One region of the Bacillus sp. OTU2372 genome, then DNA from elsewhere that is predicted to be linked to it. Evidence: riboswitches for the same ligand, from Rfam matches in the RefSeq annotation. Region 1 holds a riboswitch; each other region holds the start of a gene.

The links. Region 1 has a riboswitch for thiamine pyrophosphate ahead of AAHB15_RS23310 (solute carrier family 23 protein). Riboswitches for the same ligand answer to the same signal wherever they lie in the genome.
Region 2: linked by a shared signal. The riboswitch ahead of AAHB15_RS04120 (thiamine phosphate synthase) and the one ahead of AAHB15_RS23310 (solute carrier family 23 protein) in region 1 are both predicted to bind thiamine pyrophosphate.
Region 3: linked by a shared signal. The riboswitch ahead of thiT (energy-coupled thiamine transporter ThiT) and the one ahead of AAHB15_RS23310 (solute carrier family 23 protein) in region 1 are both predicted to bind thiamine pyrophosphate.

Annotation. Positions count from the first base shown of each region.
Region 1 covers NZ_JASATK010000020.1:56,275-62,259, forward strand. The annotation lists gene cbiB (adenosylcobinamide-phosphate synthase CbiB) at 1-139, shown strand, start outside; gene AAHB15_RS23295 (GHMP family kinase ATP-binding protein) at 287-1,162, shown strand; gene bluB (5,6-dimethylbenzimidazole synthase) at 1,199-1,843, shown strand; gene AAHB15_RS23305 (HoxN/HupN/NixA family nickel/cobalt transporter) at 1,894-2,694, shown strand; TPP riboswitch at 2,857-2,965, shown strand; gene AAHB15_RS23310 (solute carrier family 23 protein) at 3,178-4,506, shown strand; gene AAHB15_RS23315 (LuxE/PaaK family acyltransferase) at 4,503-5,645, shown strand; gene AAHB15_RS23320 (acyl-CoA reductase) at 5,642-5,985, shown strand, end outside.
Region 2 covers NZ_JASATK010000001.1:861,909-867,893, forward strand. The annotation lists gene AAHB15_RS04100 (thiazole biosynthesis adenylyltransferase ThiF) at 1-686, opposite strand, end outside; gene AAHB15_RS04105 (thiazole synthase) at 683-1,450, opposite strand; gene thiS (sulfur carrier protein ThiS) at 1,452-1,655, opposite strand; gene thiO (glycine oxidase ThiO) at 1,666-2,793, opposite strand; gene AAHB15_RS04120 (thiamine phosphate synthase) at 2,777-3,418, opposite strand; TPP riboswitch at 3,524-3,632, opposite strand; gene AAHB15_RS04125 (hypothetical protein) at 3,717-4,415, opposite strand; gene AAHB15_RS04130 (alkaline phosphatase) at 4,511-5,878, opposite strand.
Region 3 covers NZ_JASATK010000001.1:73,882-79,866, reverse strand. The annotation lists gene AAHB15_RS00435 (transglycosylase domain-containing protein) at 1-11, opposite strand, end outside; gene AAHB15_RS00430 (helix-turn-helix transcriptional regulator) at 145-600, opposite strand; gene AAHB15_RS00425 (FeoB-associated Cys-rich membrane protein) at 760-915, opposite strand; gene feoB (ferrous iron transport protein B) at 937-2,940, opposite strand; gene AAHB15_RS00415 (FeoA family protein) at 2,940-3,164, opposite strand; gene thiT (energy-coupled thiamine transporter ThiT) at 3,339-3,929, opposite strand; TPP riboswitch at 4,049-4,157, opposite strand; gene AAHB15_RS00405 (histidine kinase N-terminal domain-containing protein) at 4,370-5,524, shown strand; gene AAHB15_RS00400 (GNAT family N-acetyltransferase) at 5,642-5,985, shown strand, end outside.

The sequences.
Region 1 (5,985 bases):
CGCAAAGATGGGTGAACCGCTGCGGTACATTGAAGCAAATGATATATTCCGAACCGTAACGATCATGAAAACCACCTCAACTATCTGTGTGATTTTATTTATAGTCATTTCGATTGTAGTGGAAATTGTCTTAAAGTAGCTGGAAATAGAACATGCATATTTATCTTTTTATATAGGTGTTGATATGGGGGGATATGGAAAATAATTCAATTTGGTTGAAAAATGGGCCAATCGTCGCCCAAAATGTGAGCCAATCCGAATTTTTAACCCTTGGGAGTTTAATTATATGAAACTAGGAAAAGGTAGCTGCAATGGCACATTTGGAGAATTGGTCCAAGGAATCATCGCAGAGCGCCCGTTTTTAATTACCCTGCCCATCCCGAGTTTACAAAGTGAGGCTACGTTTGTCCCAGAAACGGCCGTTTCTGGAATTAGAGTCGTAGATTCCAAGATGAAAGCGAAGAAAGCGGGCGAATCGTTACTGCAACTTTTTGGGATAAGAGAAGGAGGGTATCTCGAAATACAATCCAATATCCCAGCGGGCAAGGGGATGGCAAGCAGTTCAGCGGATATTGTTGCTGCATTAAGAGCAATAGCTGACAGCTATAGTCTTCCGCTTACAAATGAAATGATCTCGATGATAGCCGCAAAAGTCGAGCCGACCGATGGGGTGATGTATGAGGAGGCAGTGGCCTATGACTATATTAATGGTCAGCTGATTGAAAGCTTTGGGGCCTTACCCTCATTTATCCTCGTTGGAATCGATCTTGGTGGGGCAGTTAATACCATTGAATTTAATCAAGTTCCTAAAGCATATAGCCGGGAAGATCAAGAACAATTTATCCTAGCCTATAACCTGGTTAAAAAAGGGTTTAACGAAAAAAATTTATCCTATATTGGTCAGGCAGCAACGATCAGTGCACGGGTGAATCAAAAAATATTGCCAAAACATATTTTTCCACAATTAGATAAGCTGGCGCATCGTTTTCAGGGTGGAATGGTTGTCGCCCACAGTGGAACCGTCGCGGGAATTTTACTAGATGGAAATCTCCCAAACGGTGATGAGGTGGTTTCACACTTATTTAGGGAAATGTCACTCGCTATCAAGGGTGTTCCTATAAATTTATTTCATTATGAAAGCAAGGAAAAGATCATAATTTGAAAGACTCGCAAAGGTTGATTTTAAGGGGGGATTAACATGTTTAGTCAAGAAGAACGAGAAGTGATTTACGATGTCATTTATAAAAGGAGAGATGTCCGCACTTTTCTACCTGACCCGGTAAGTCCTGAGGTGATTCAACGTGTTCTTCAAGCGGCCCATCATGCGCCATCCGTAGGATTTATGCAGCCGTGGAATTTTATTCTTATCACTTCTGCTGACATAAAGGAGCGGCTCGCCTGGGCGGCAGAAAAGGAACGCAGGGCATTAGCGATTCACTATGAGGATGAACGAAAAACGAAATTTTTAGAATTAAAAGTCGAGGGTATTAAACAGGCACCGTTAACCATTTGTGTGACCTGTGACTCGACCCGTGGGGGATCTCATGTATTAGGAAGAAATTCGATCCCGGAAACCGATATTTTGTCTGTCGCCTGTGCGATCCAAAACATGTGGCTTGCGACCTGTGCTGAAGGATTAGCGATGGGATGGGTTAGTTTTTATAAGAAAAATGATGTTAGAGATATCCTGCAGATTCCGCCCCATATTGATCCAGTTGCCATAATTTCGATCGGGTACACCAATGAATATCCATCCGCTCCCATCCTAGAGCAAGCAAATTGGGAAAAAAGGAGATCGCTTCAAAATTTAATATTTTATGAAGAATGGGGAAATCAGGAATAGCTTGGATGGAAAAATGTTAGAAGTTTTTTTTGAATAGTGGGGGTGTAGGAATGGAAACAATTTCGTTAATTTTTCTTGTATTTATACTAGGGCTTCGTCATGGATTGGATGCCGATCATTTGGCCTGTATCGATGGTTTAACACGCTATAACGGACGGATGAATAGTCCGATTGCCCGCTGGGTGGGCTTGCTTTTCTCATTTGGACACGGTTTGGTTGTCACCTGTATCGCGACTATTTTAGGGATTTTTATGAAGAGCTTTACCATACCAGATCTAGTGAATGCACTGGTTACTTGGATCTCTATTGTTTCCCTTTTCGCAATTGGTACATTGAATATCTTTAATCTTTTGCGGACCAAATCCTCAGCTGGTGAAGATTTCCAGGTCAAGGGAATCAAGGGGAAGTTCCTGCCAAAGATGTTGAAAGAAACAACGAATCCCTTTTTTGTGATTCTAATTGGCGGCTTATTTGCACTGGCAGCGGAAACGGTTAGCCAAACATCGATGTGGGCGATTGCGGCAGGGAATACGGCTAGTTTATTGCCGGTTCTATTAGGAATCATTTTTATGGCAGGGATGATGATTACAGACACCTTTGATTCCATCGTAGCCTTTCGGTTGATTAAAGACAGCAATCGGTTAGGACAATCCGCTTCTCGTTTCATGGGCTGGGTTATTGTAGCATTAGCCTATGGGGTATCCTTTTATGAAGCGTTTACGTTCTTCCTCCCAGGGGCTGAACTGGATTTTGAGATTTTAGGGGTTATGCTGTTTGTGTTATTTGGTCTAAGTTATGTCATTGTAAGCTATCGGATCAAAAAGCAGTTGGATATAACAGTGAAAAATTAAACGTCCACTAATAACGTATCGACATGGAAAGGTATTGGAAGTACGAACGCAAGATCATTAAACATTACTATATCTTTATAGCAACATACTAAACAAAGTGGAAAATTGAACCTTTACTTCCATCTATTTAAGAGTTATTATTAACTGAATCTAATAAATATACAATACTACTAGGGGTGCCCCTTGACGGGCTGAGAGAAAAACAAATGTTTTTTAACCCTTTGGACCTGATCTGGATCATACCAGCGTAGGAAAGTAGCTTAAGTGGAAGACTATTTATTTCATAAGCTGCGGAGCCAGGTCCATTATTGGACCTGGCTTTTTCTTATAAAAAAAACAGCAGGAAGCCTTTTTGAAAAATAACAAAGAATCACCTAAAACCGGAAAAACAAAGATGAGTCGCTGCAAATCCCAATCTATTAAATAGGGATGGAATGTCGATTAGTCCTTTATAAATAGATAAACAGAGAAGGAGATTACATCATGGAAAAGATACAAGAAGTGAATAGTATGAGTAACAAAGAAATGAATATTGGTTTGGAGGAGAAACTCCCTGCATGGAAAACCTTTTTATATGCTTTACAGCATATTTGTGTGTCAAACGTATGGCTTGATCCTATTTTTGTCGCGTCCATGATTGGTTTACCTCTATCACAGTCGGCTAATATCGTTAATGCTATATTTATTACAGCTGGAATCGTTACCTTGACACAAGCTACTAAATTAGTAAAATTGCCAATTATTCAAGGCCCATCGGCTGCTTTTGATTCCATTATGATTGCTTCAGGAAAGGCGAACGGCTTAGCTGCAGCGAGTGGCGGTATTTTTCTTAGTTCAATTATCGTTTTTCTATTGTCAATTACCGGGGTAATTGGCCGTTTGAGAGTCATATTTACACCTGTTATTTCTGGCACAGTCATCTTTCTGGTTGGAGTATCATTATCTGGCTTTACCTTGTACGAATTTTTAGGGGGTTCACCTGGTGATGAGTCGTTTGCCAGCCCATCCATATTATTACTATCGATTCCCACTTCAATCATTGTTATCTTATTATCTCTTTTTGGGAAAGGCATTTGGAAATCATATTCCTTCTTAATTGCTCTCGTTATTGGGGATGTCCTTGCTGCCATTCTAGGGAAGACCAATTTTTCTTTGATAGATAGTAAACCGTGGTTCGGGATTCCACAGCTGCTTCCCTATGGAAATTTAACTTTTCATTGGGACACGTTTCTTACATTTTTTGTGGCCTATTTGGTAGCGATTATCGAAGCAATGGGTGTCTATCAAGCAGCAGGAGCGATGCTAAATACCGAAATAGATTCCAAACGAATTCGCAACGGATTTGCAGGTGAATCCGCCGGTTCATTCCTCTCCTCGCTTATTGGCGGTTTCCCTACCACAGCTTATGCACAAAATGTGGGGCTTCTTAGGTTGACGGGTGTCGGATCAAGATTTCCGGTGATGGTGGCAGGTGCCATTTTCTTGTTGTTCGGTTTTTTTCCAAAGATCGGGGCCTTGCTTGCCTTAACACCTGATGCGGTTGTTGGAGGTATCTTTTTACCTGCTGCAGCGACGCTTGTATCTACAGGTATTTCTATTTTAGCAAGAGCGGAGCATTCAGAAAAAAACTATTTGATTATGGGGCTTTCTATTCTGCTTGCGATTTCACTGCCTAACTATGCCACTAATCTGAAAGGAATCTTAGGTACATTCCTTTCTAACACCATATTAATCGGGGCATTTTCATCGGTGCTGCTTCAATTGTTGCTTGTAAACATACCCAATAGACTGAAAAGAGGGACTCTAAAATGAGAGATGATTCCAAAATGCTAACGGAACAAATTCTTGAATTTATAAACCGTTGTGAAGAGGGGAAATTTACCCATCACGAAGAACAGGAACATTCCTATAATGAGCTGGCGCTAAAATTGTTTCGTTACCAGTTCCAGCATAATCTGGCCTATAAGAAATTTTGCCAGACAAAAAAAAGGACGCCGCTTACAGTCAAACGATGGGAGGATATCCCTCCCATGCCCATTCAAGGATATAAAGAATTGACTTTATCTTGTGAGCCAATAGAAGAAGTGAAACACGTTTTTATGACCTCGGGTACCACAAATCCGGAGGCAAAAGGGAAAAATTATCACCCGGATCTTGCGGTATGGGATGCATCAATGAAGGGACCTTTTAAGCATTTTGTGCTGCCTGATCGTGAGAAAATCACCATTTTTGTTCTCTCACCTGCAGAAGATCTGAACAAAAATTCATCTTTATCTAGATATTTAACCAATGCGGTTTCCTTTTTCGGCACTGAAAATAGCAAATTCTTCTTTACTGATAATGGACTGAATGTAGACGAGCTGATCAGGGATTTAAGTTGGTGTGAGTCACAAAAGGAGCCTGTGCTGCTAATAGGCGCCACTTTTGCATTTGTCCATATCATTGATGATCTAAAAGAAAAACAACTTCAGTTCAAACTGGCTAAAGATAGCCGCATTTTTGATACAGGGGGCTTTAAGGGACAATCCCGTGAAGTGGAAATGGAGAATTTATATTCGGAGTTTCGTGAGTTTTTTGGGATTGGTCGCAATCAATGTATAAACATGTACGGAATGACTGAGCTAAGTTCTCAAATCTATGATCAAACCATACGAAGCACCTATCTAAATCATTCTGAAATCTATGATAAAAAAAGTCCATCATGGGTTAAGACTGTTGTACTAAACACCGACACGTTAGAGCCGGTTAAGGATGGGGAAAGAGGCGTAATTGCACACTATGATCTTGCCAATTGGAATTCCTGTCTGGCTATTCTAACTGAAGATATGGGGTATAAAACGGATCATGGATTTGTGCTACTTGGGAGAATAAAGGGTTCCGAGGCAAGAGGTTGTTCCATTGCGGTTGACCAGCTTATGCAAGTAAATTCAGGTGGTGTGAATCAGCAGTGAATAATATCAAGGAACTGAACGTTTTCAGTGTACCGGATTCGATTGAATTAAACCAATTTCGTTCAAAAACAGTTACAGGAAAGGACATGACGTTTGTATTAAAATTCCCTGTGATCACAGGAGAAGAATTGAAGGGAATCATTCAACAAGTTCAATGGAATCGGGACCAATATCTATCCACTTTATCCATTACAGATATTGTGGAAAAAATAGACTTGGCCGTTCAAAAATGGCTTCATCCTGACTATCCGCTCCGAAAATTAGCGGAAAATCTGATCCCTATGATTACTGGTTATGATGAAGAAATGGTGCGGCTTCAATTAAAAAGGTATATACGGAC
Region 2 (5,985 bases), on a different contig from region 1:
GCACTAAACTGGTTTTTCCATAAATCACAAGAAACTAATTTGTTTCGTAATGAATCTAAGTCACCAACCAAAATTTTTAAGGCTTCACTGATTTGATAGGATACCACCATGGTCACTGCTGGACTAATAATTCCAGCTGTATCACAGGTTAATCCTCCTAGGGGAACTGTTTCTAGTAAACAAGAGAAACAAGGTGTTTTTTCAGGAATAATGGTGTACGAGATTCCATAACTTCCAACGCAAGCACCGTAAATCCAAGGAACTTTATACTTTTGGGAAACATCATTAATCATCATTCTTGTTTCAAAATTATCTGTTGCGTCAATGATGAGGTCTACTTTTTGCGCCCATTCTTCTAGCTCTAAAACCGAGGCATCCGCAATCAATGCCTCTATGGTTACAAAAGAGTTAATAGCTGTTAAGCGGTTTTTAGCTGCAATCACTTTGGGCAGCCTTTTTTCAGCATCTTCTTCTGTATACAGCTGCTGCCGTTGTAAATTTGACCACTCCACATAGTCACGATCCACAATGGTTAACTTACCAACCCCGGCACGGACAAGTGCTTCGGCATTTGCTGAGCCAAGTGCACCAGCTCCAATGATGAGAACATGTTTAGCTAATATTTTTTCCTGCCCAGCTTTTCCGATAGGTGGAAATAATTCCTGCCGTGAGTACCGATTATTCACCCGATACTCATTCCTTCCTTTGGACTGCTTGCCGTAGCATACCTCTTTTTCTCGATTCGGCCAGCTTCATATCCTAAACGTCCAGCTTCAATCGCTAAACTCATCGCTTTGGCCATTTTAACCGGATCATTTGCTGCAGAAACAGCTGTATTTAATAAAACACCATCCGCCCCTAATTCCATTGCTAAAGCCGCATCGGCAGGTGAGCCCACACCAGCATCAACAATCACGGGGACCACTGCTTGTTCAATAATAAAACTAAGGTTTACCGGATTAATAATACCCTGGCCAGATCCGATTGGTGAGGCTCCTGGCATAACAGCATGACACCCTGCTTCTTGGAGTTTTCTTGCTAAGACTACATCATCAGAAGTATAAGGCAGGACAATAAATCCTTCCTTTACTAACTCTTCCGTTGCCTTAAGGGTTTCGATTGGATCAGGAAGTAATGTTTTATCACAGCCAATCACTTCGACTTTAATCATATCGCAAAGACCTGATGCCTTTGCTAGTTTAGCAATCCGCACCGCTTCTGCGGCGGTTTTTGCCCCAGCTGTATTAGGAAGCAACGTATATTTATTGGTGTCTAGCTGTTCCAAAAAGTTAGGCTGACTTGGTTCAAAGATATTCATTCTTCGTACAGCAAATGTTAAAATTTCCGCTTGTGAAACTTCTACAGCTTCCTTTTGGGTTTCATAGCTAGGGTACTTTCCAGTTCCAAGCAATAAACGTGAATTAAATGATAATGAACCTATTTTCAACATGTCAACCGCCTCCTACAAAATGGACTATTTCAATTCGATCTTTATCTGATAATCTAGTACTTTGGTGTTCCAAACGGTTTAAAATCTCTCCATTGACTTCGACCACAACGACTTTATCATGGATTTCATAATGTGCTAGTAAATCTGAAACAGATATAATCTGTTCAGGTAATTGTATAGATTCGCCATTTAATAAGACTGTCATCAGTATCCCCCTAATGCACCATTTCTTGAATTCTATCAACCCGGAAAGCAGAGAGAAGTTGTTCATCCGGTCTGCCTTCCAATAAATCAGCTACAAGCGTACCTGTAACAGGGCTTAATAAAATTCCGTTCCGGTAATGTCCGGCTGCAATGAACAAACCTTTCCAAAATGGATGTTCACCAATGTAGGGGAGGCCATCCCCTGTTTGCGGTCTAACACCTGCCCATACTCGCTCCCATGGGGCATCCAAAATCTGAGGCACAAGTTGAACCGCTCTTTCTATCAGACTTGCAATTCCGCCAGGTGTTACATTTTTATCAAATGAATGATCAACTTGGGTAGCCCCAATATAGATTTCACCATTGCGTTTTGGAACTAAATAGCAGCGTTTATCTGAAAAAATAGTCCTGTTGATGATGGGAGAATCCGTCTTTACTGAAAAACATTCACCTTTGACCGGATAAACAGTCATATCAATTCCTGTTTCAGCCATGAGCCTTGAAGCCCATGCGCCGGTTGCAAGGACAACCTGGTTACAATGGAAGTTTCCTAAGGTGGTTTTAACCCCGATGACTCTTTCTTGTTCATAGATAAATGAAAGGGCTTCGGTATTTTCAAGGATTGTCGCCCCGAATTGTTCAGCTCCCTTTGCAAATGCTAGCGATAATTTTTCCGGTTGGACATGCCCGTCGTTAGGAAGATATATCCCGCCGGCCACACTAGGGGAAAGGGAGGGTTCCAATTCTCGCAGACTATGAGAATCAAGCCATTCTATTTCTGTATCCCACTTTCGTTGGAAGGCTGCCTGTTGTTGAACGTCAGCTGCAATTTCTACTGTTTCGGCAATCTTAATCATCCCATTTTGGATAAACTCAATATCAATCCCGGTTAGGTCTAATAACTCATTTGAGAGGGCAGGAAACATGGCCTGACTTTTTAGTGCTAGCTGAAAAAAGGGACCATCCTCTTCAATCTCTGCTTGTGCGGCCAGCATTCCGGCAGCTGCACTGGAAGCTTCACAGGCCAAATGGTTCTTCTCAATGACAACCACTTTTTTTCCCATCTTTGATAGTTGGTAGGCAATCGAACTTCCGTTTATTCCGCCGCCAATAATCGCAACATCATATGAATTTTTCACTTTTTCCATCTCCATCTTTTAATGCGTTAACATACGATTTTACTGCTGATAAAGGATCATGAGAATCTAAGACTCCTGACATCACTGCAATGCCGCTTGCCCCAGCGTGGATAACTGGTTTCGTATTTTCGGGTGTAATCCCGCCAATCGCAATGACCGGAATATCCAACTTGGTAACCCTTGATAATTCCTCAATCCCTTTCGGTGTCTTACCTGGTTTAGATTGGGAAGGGTAGACGTGACCGAATAGCACGTAATCAGCACCATCCCGTAGGGCTTTTTCTCCATCTGATATGGAGTGAATGGAACTTCCTACCCTTAACTGCGGAAAAACTCTTTTTACTATCGCTGGCGCTAAACTATGAAAGGCTAATTGAACCCCTGCCACCCTTGTAGTAAAAGCAACATCCACCCGGTCATTAATGATCAGTTTTGATAAGGGGATATCTTTAGAAAGCAGATCAATCGCTTGAAAAAGTTCCCTTGCTGTTTTTTGCTTTTCTCGTAAGTGAATCGACGTTACATATGGGTGGATATCGATCAAAATCTCCTGTAACTGCTCGATGGGCATCTTACCGTTCGAAATAATATGTAACTCTTTCGCATTTGTTAAAATTCGCGTCACCCCTTAAGAAGCTACCGCTTATTGAAATAAGTGAAAAACAAAAAAACCACTTTCCTATGTAAGAAAGTGGTTTGATTATTTGAAATGAAATGCATGCGCACTCAAATAGCCCGTTTTCCACTTCCCTACGCTGGTATTACCCAGATCAGGTTCATAGAGTCCCGAAGTAGCACTTCAATCTCAGCCCTTTAAAAAGGCACCTCTAGCGGATTAATTTCATATTAATTTATAATAATTACCTTCATGTTTAATATTAACACCAGTGTTAGAAATGTCAAATAATTTTCTAAATTAAATCTTAATTAAATTCAATTTTTATGTTTTGCGACTTACCTAATTCTTTATGGTTTTGATCAAGCACATCACTCGTTTGAATTTCTAGCCATTGGACTTCAGGGGTTGATTTTTCAATAATAAACCCAAGTGCTCCTTGCTTTGAACCCTCAGGCTCTATTTCACCGCCTAAATACTCTATATAAAAGTCATCCTTGAAAGTTCTTGTCTCACTATTACTTGTAGTTAGATGAGCAACTGGTCCAAAATGTACTGTTTGATCTGATTTATTGACTAGCTCCACTTCCACCTTAATAAAATCAAATTCTTCATAGTCATCTGTGTAATAATGAAAGTAATCCATTAACGAATAGGTCGGCATATTGTGAATCAGTTTGACATTCTTGATTCTCATTTCAATCGGTCCAATAGCATAACTTTTATTTTGTGCGGCAATCTCTTTTAAGTTTATTGTCCCTTTACTATCTTTTATCGTTTGCCCTACTTGAAGGAGGTTGGTATCATCGGATACTTGTGGATTAGGGACATATATATCAGATAAAGTTTTAGCCCTACTATTTTCATTATTTGAATTATCTTTCTGGTTGTCAGATACATGTTCTTGTTTTTCAGTTGCTTTTGCAGTAGGTTCTATATTTTGAACGGCATTACAGCCAAACAAGAAAAGAGGTAAAACAAGTATGAATGGTGTCAATATTTTCATAGGATGGTCACCTTTCAGATAAGATAGTAGGTTTCAAAAAAGTTCCCGTTGAACACCAAAGCCCAACGGGAAAAATAGGTATTTTTTTATCAAGATTACTTGCCATTTTTTAAAATATCAAAGATATGTTTCGCTTGGTCCGTATTATCAATATTTCCAGCAAACAGGTTGCTGCCAGGGCCATATGCGTATACGTTGACGTCTTCACCCGTATGTCCGCCAGTTGTCCAGCCTGTCACGGAACGATTGTCAAAAATAGTCTCAATCGCATTATCAATAGTGGTAACGTTCTTAGATGCTGCAGCCTTTTTTACAGAATCAATTTCTTGAGATGTTAATTGTAAATTAACATAGTTTTTTAGTGTTTGTTCAACATCTGCCCCTTTGGAAATTTGTTCTGCCATAAAGTCAGGTGTACGTTCTGCTGCTGCAATCGGAGCTCCAAACCAGTTATAATCACCTCTAGCACCAATCGAGTATCCGCCGGTTGAATGGTCGGCTGTTGCGACAACTAGAGTATGCTTATCTTTTTTCGCAAATTCAATGGCCGCTTTAAAGGCCTTCTCAAAGTCTTCCATTTCACTCATCGCCGCCACAATGTCGTTATCATGTCCAGCCCAGTCAATTTGGCTTCCTTCTACCATTAAGAAGAACCCATTTTTATTTTGGCTTAATTTATTTAAGGCGGTTTCGGTCATGTCTTGTAATGAAGGCATGGAGGTTTCACGATCAAGCATTTTTGGCATTCCGCCTTGAGCAAATAATCCTAACATCCGAGAATTATTGCTTTTTAACATTTCTTCTTTATTAGTTACATAGGAGTAACCGTCTTTTTGGAATTCCTTTGTAAGGTCACGATCCTGACGAACAAAGTTGCTTAAGCCGCCTCCAAGCATGATATCAATTTTATGTCCGCCATTGATCATTTCATCATAATAATCATCCGCAATGGCATTCATGTTTTTACGGCTGACATCATGGGCACCGTAAGAAGCAGGTGTGGCATGGGTAATTTCGGAAGTCGCAACCAGACCAGTTGATTTTCCTTTTTCTTTTGCTGCTTCAAGGACAGTTTTTACAGATGAACCGTCATTATCTACACCAATGGCCGCATTATAGGTTTTAATACCTGCTGACATTGCAGTTGCTGCGGCAGCCGAATCTGTCACGTTTTGATGAGGGTCCTCCGGATAGGTCTTTTGTTGTCCAACTAGATATTTATCAAATTCTGTTTGCTCGACCTCTTTAGTCGAGGGATTTTCCTTTAAATATCGATAAGCAGAAGTATAAGACACTCCCATTCCATCACCGATTAAGAAAATCACATTCTTAATCTCTGCATTGTTCTGTTTAACTTCCTTTGCTTCGACGTCATTATGTAGGGCCCCAAGCAAAGTCCCAAATGCTACTGTGGATAGTACTGCAACAGGTAAAATCTTCTTCTTTAAGACTTTTTTAAACAAAATAATAACCTCCTCCGATTTTTAATTAAAATTAATGAATTTTTCATCAAATTTTAATTTTGGTTACTAGTAAACTATAAAGTGAAATTATTAATCTATTATGAATA
Region 3 (5,985 bases), on a different contig from region 1:
GTAAAAATCACTATGAGGACATCCTTTAGCTGTAATCTTTTAACAGGAATACTCTTCGATTATTTATTAGTCTTTGTAAAAATTTGAAAAAAAACATCACTATGAAAAAAAGATGGGCCGAGGCCTCATCTTTTTTTCGCATTATTATTCACTTTTTGCCAGTTCTTTAAAGCGTTGTCTAGAAAGCTTTTCATCAAAGCTTGAAAAGATACGATAGTTTTGATCGTCTAGAATCCGAAAATGCTTACTTAATATATTTTGCTGAAGGATAAAGCCGTTTTTTTGCGAAATCCCCCTCCACCAAACTCGTCCGCCAAGGGTTTTTGCTTTACGAAGGTCGATTCCGTTTAGGGCAACTGTTTCTAATACCTCTAGGGGTTCATTTCCAAATAAAAATTGGACGGTTTCCGTTTCTCGAAAAAGGGCACAAATGGAAACAACTGTCGACCAGCCAGCCAGAACCCTCCCTTTTTCAATTTGTACAAGGGTTTTCTTCGAAATACCGATAATATCAGCCATTTTATCCTGGGTATAACCCGCTTCTGTCCTAATCAGCCGAAGCTTCTCAGAAACCTGTATAATAATTTCATCCCTGGTCACAGTAAGCCCTTCCTTCAATTTCTTCTAGTGTAATTTTACACAAGTTTATAGGACTATTCAAATTTCAAGAAAAAAAACTGCTATATTTCACTTAGCAGTTTAAGTACTTTATCTTTTATATTTGTCTAACTCCAGGCCATACGCCGCTGACCAGGGCGTTTACGCATTTCGTGGTGGGATACCGCACTGACTGGAACATGAATTTTTCAAATCACAGGCGGCGCATTTTCCCTTTTTGGATTTACTAATGAATTTCACTAATGCCCAGGCAGCATATCCAAAAATAGCCAAACCGATTATTATACTCGCAATCATTGGGTCCACCCCTTCAAGATTTTACATCAATCCAAATAATTTTCCTCCTTGGTAAATGACCAAGGACAATACATAAGCAATAACGAACGCATAAATCATCGAAAAAGCAGTCCATTTCTTAGAACCGGTTTCCTTATAAATGGTTGCTGTCGTTGCCAAACAAGGAATATACAATAGGATAAAGACCATATAGCTATAGGCTGCCAGCGGAGTATAGTAATTAGCCAACAACCCTTGCAGGCTTGCATCATTTGGAACGAAGTAAATAATATTCATGGTTGAAATGATCGCTTCTTTAGCCAGGAAACCTGTTATTAAGGAAGCAGATGCCTGCCAGGTTCCAAAGCCAATCGGATTAAAAATAGGGGCAATTATATTACCAACAGCAGCTAAATAGCTATGGTCCATATCAACTTTCAGGCCATTAGGACCTGCATAAGATAATAGCCAGATAAAGACGGAACCGGCAAAAATAAATGTTCCCGCCTTTCTAACAAATCCTTTCCCTTTATCCCAAGTACTTCTCCATAATGATTGAAACTGTGGAAGTCGGTATGGAGGAAGTTCAATAACAAATAAAGATGTTTCAGATTTTAGCAGAGTTTTAGAAAATACTTTGGCTAACGTCAATGCTACTACAATTCCCAACAAGTATAGGCTAAGAACAACAAATGCCTTATGGCCTGCAAAAAAGGATCCTACAAATAAGGCGTATACCGGTAACCGGGCTGAGCATGACATTAATGGTGTTAATAGTATAGTTAATAGTCTCTCGCGAGGAGTTTCAATCGTTCTAGCCGCCATAATCCCAGGAACATTACAGCCAAAGCCAATCATCATTGGGATAAAAGCTTTGCCATTTAATCCTACTGATTCCATTATACGGTCCATTACAAGGGCTACGCGCGCCATGTAACCAGAGTCTTCTAATAAGGAAATAAAGAAGAACAGGATAAAGATTTGCGGTACAAACACAAGTACGCCGCCAACTCCAGCTACTAACCCTTCAATAATTAAGTCATGAATAAAATTTGAGGCATGAATAGAACTTAAGACCGCCTCAAACCCGGACGTGACAGGTCCCGTTAAAAAGGCATCGAGCACATTTGATAAAGGCGTGCCCAGCCAATCAAATGTCAGCATAAACATGAAATACATGAGCAGCAAAAAGATTGGCATCCCAAGAAAGCGATTCGTTACAATGCTATCAATTTTTTCAGATAGTGGTAAACCTGAGTCACTTTTGCTAGCTACTTCGGCAACGATTTTTTCAATGACTTTTTTTCGTTTTAAATAAATAAAATTAGAGAGTGACTTTCCATCCAATCGTGCTTGAATCTTGTTTTCCAAATTTCTCACAATATCATTTATTCTTTGAGGATTGGCGATACTGTTTACATAGTTTTGAACATATTGATTTCCCTCAAAATATTGAATAGCAAGAAAACGAATAGAGTGGCCGGTCTTCCCACTAATTTCACCGGTAATTGCCGTAATCGCCTCTTCTACCTCTTTGCCATAATAGACTATGTGCTTATTGGCAGGCTGGATGGATTTTGTAGAGATTACATCTACAAGCTTGTCACACCCTTTTCCACTCCGAGCCACGACAGGCACAACCGGAACGCCTAGAACTTTGGCCAGCTTCGGAGCATCAACATGAATGCCGCGTTTATTGGCAACATCAATCATATTTAAACCTATAAGTGCAGGCTTCTCAAACTCAAGTAATTGCAGTGTTAAATGTAAATTACGTTCTAATTGTGATGCGTCTAAAATATTTAATAACCGGTCAACTGATTCAGTTAAAAAAAACGAAGTTACAACCCCCTCATCCTTTGATAAAGGATTAAGAGTATATACTCCCGGTAAATCTATTAATTGTCCAATATTATTCTTGAAAACTCCGACTTTTTTTTCAACCGTTACACCGCTCCAGTTGCCAACATACTCATAGGAACCTGTTAAATTATTAAACAATGAAGTTTTTCCAGTATTCGGGTTTCCAATTAGAGCGATTTCCATTATATTCTCTCCACTTCAATCTGAACGGCTTCTTTTCGGCGAATCCCTACACATTGGCCGCAGGATTCGATCATAATTGGGCCGCCAAATGGCATCACACATTTTACACAGACTTCAGATCCTTCAGTAATTCCTAAATCAAGTAAGCGCCTTTGAACGAGGTGACCAACATGAGATAGGTCAATTATTTTTCCTTTATCTCCTGTTTTTAAAGAACCAAACATGTATATCACCCTATCTACGTTAATTGAGAATGATTATCTTTCTAATTGTATTTTAACACTTTTTTGAGTTAATAAGCATGATAAATTTGACAAAAGTTCGAAAATATATTCAGAAGGTCATCGATATCTATATAAAAAAAAGGAAAAGAACTAATCCTTTCCTTTTTTCCTTTATTATAGACTTTTTTGCAAAATCATTTTCTTTGGAAGGGCACTAATTAGTACAATAGTAATGGTTGCACTAATAATGAAATTAGGCAGCATATAGGTTCCATTATATAGTAGAGAGTAGATAGCTACCGGCTGGCCTTTTGGAGCATACTCGCCGAAAAAGGCAATCCCAGAAATCACATGACAAAAATATCTAAGTGCACTTCCCAAAAATGCCCCACTAATTACATAAGCCATCCATTTACCATTGTTCTGTTCATTGATTGATTTTTTAATGGCAGGTGCAAAAACTCCTGCGGAACCAACAACTGTAAAAGCAATAAAGTAATCAATAATCCCTTGTACAATCGTATAAACTTGGGAAAACCCTAGAATAAACTGAAGGAAACCTAATAAAAAGCCTGTTAAAAGTCCACCCTTTATCCCCCAGCGATAGGCAATCAGGAATATCGGCACCATCGCAATGGAGATGGAACCACCCTGCGGCCAAATTCTTAAAGATACAATTCCCGCGACAAAATCTAATAAATAAGCAAGTGCAGTAAATACAGCAACTTCTGCAATAAATAAAGTATTACTTCTTGTTTGATTCACTAAACATTTCCCCCTCTATATAAATAGACCCGCTTGATCTCTTCCGAAAGACTATATGTTGCCATAACAATGTGGAAGAAAAAAAGCAATTCAGAACTTGGAATGTCTGAATTGCTTTGTATTTAAGCAAACCACATCCCTACGCTAGTGTTAACTAACAGGTTCATAGGGTCAGAACGCTAACGTTCACTCTCAGCCGCCCAGAAAGCAGCTCCCCCTGTGGAAGTATTCAATTGTATCCATAGAAAATATACTACTCTACCACTAATTAAACAAGATATTTGTTATAGAGAATGTTATATACGACATTATAAATTATGGATAATTAATAACATTTCACTGGATAAAAATTTTTTCCTTAAATTTCATAAAGGATTTTTTCATTCTTCAGCGAATTATCATGGTAATCAGTTTGGTTAAAACCAATAGGGGGAAACAACATGTTTACGGGAGAACAAACGGATTTAATCGCCTTTTTTGCTCATAACAAAAAGCAATTAGTACAAGAATGGGAAAATGCAATCATGATATATCATGGTGATCCCTTTAAAGGTAAAATACGTGAAAATGGGGAAGCCCTATTAGATGTTATTCTAACGATGCATACCATATCTAAGGAAGAATTATTAACGATTATCGAAAAAATCGCCATTGCCATATCAAAGGAACGGGTTATGGCCGACATTAACATTGGTGATTTTGTATACAATGTCAATATCGGGAGGACAATTTTATATAGCTATTTAAGTAAGACTGGACTGACATGGTCCGAATTACAAAAATCTATTAATGATATTAACTTTTGTTTTGATAAATTCTTATATTTTGCCGTATCCCATTACTCTGAAGCGAAGAATAAAATTATTGAAGAAAAGACGATGTTTATTGATTCAACCCACCAGGATCGCTTAACACTTCTCGGCCAAATGACTTCAAGCTTTATTCATGAATTTAGAAACCCACTTACATCTGTTCAGGGATTTATTCAATTACTGAAAGCCGATTATCCAAATATGAGATATTTAGATATCATTTCAAGTGAATTGGACCAGCTTAATTTTCGTATCTCCCAGTTTTTGTTACTTTCGAAAAAAGAGCTTATTGGTAAGGAAAAGGTATTTTTCAAATTAAACCACTTAATTGATGAGGTTTTAAACTTCCTCTACCCTAGTATTTTGGACGGTAAAGTTAAAATTCAAAATCATTTAGACGGCGACTATACATTGAATGGCTATGCAGATGAAATCAGGCAGGTCTTTATTAATATCATTTTTAATGCCATTGATGTTCTGAATCACCACGAGGTCGCAAATCCGACGATTGAGATAAACAGTTTATTAGAAGACAATACAACGATAAAAATTAGTATTTCAAATAATGGGCCCGTCATTCCAACTGAGTTGCATAAAACCATTTTCGAACCGTTTTTCACTACAAAAAAACTGGGGACTGGCCTCGGCTTGTTTGTCTGTAAAGAAATTATTGAAAAACATAAAGGAAAATTAACCTGCGACTCTTCACAAGATAAAACAACGTTTTCCATTTACTTGCCAGTTGCTTTGGACCTAAGTGATGAGCAGGAAATTAATCTATAGAGGACATCGAATCCCACTTTCAAATAAGCAGGGATTTTTTTCTTTTTAAATTCATCTCCCATTCCGGCCTGCACGCGCATATGATGTACCAAAAATCATCATCAGGAGAATAGGCCTATGTTTACATTAAAAGTGGATCATGAGATTGAGTTACAATTGTTTCAACGGCATCACGCCTTAACACTTTTCCAACTTATTGAGGAGAATCGTGAACATTTACGGGAATGGATGCCATGGGTGGATAGTATGGCCTCCCCCTATCAGATAGAAACCATAATCCCGGTATGGCTTAATCAATTTGCTGAAAACAGCGGCCTTAATGTAGGGATTCTTTACCGGGGGGAGCTTGTCGGCTCCTTGGGTTTGCACCAAATTGATTGGTATAACAGCATGGCGAGTATTGGTTATTATTTAGCTAAAAAAGCGGAAGGTCATGGAATTATTACAAGGTCCGTTAAAGC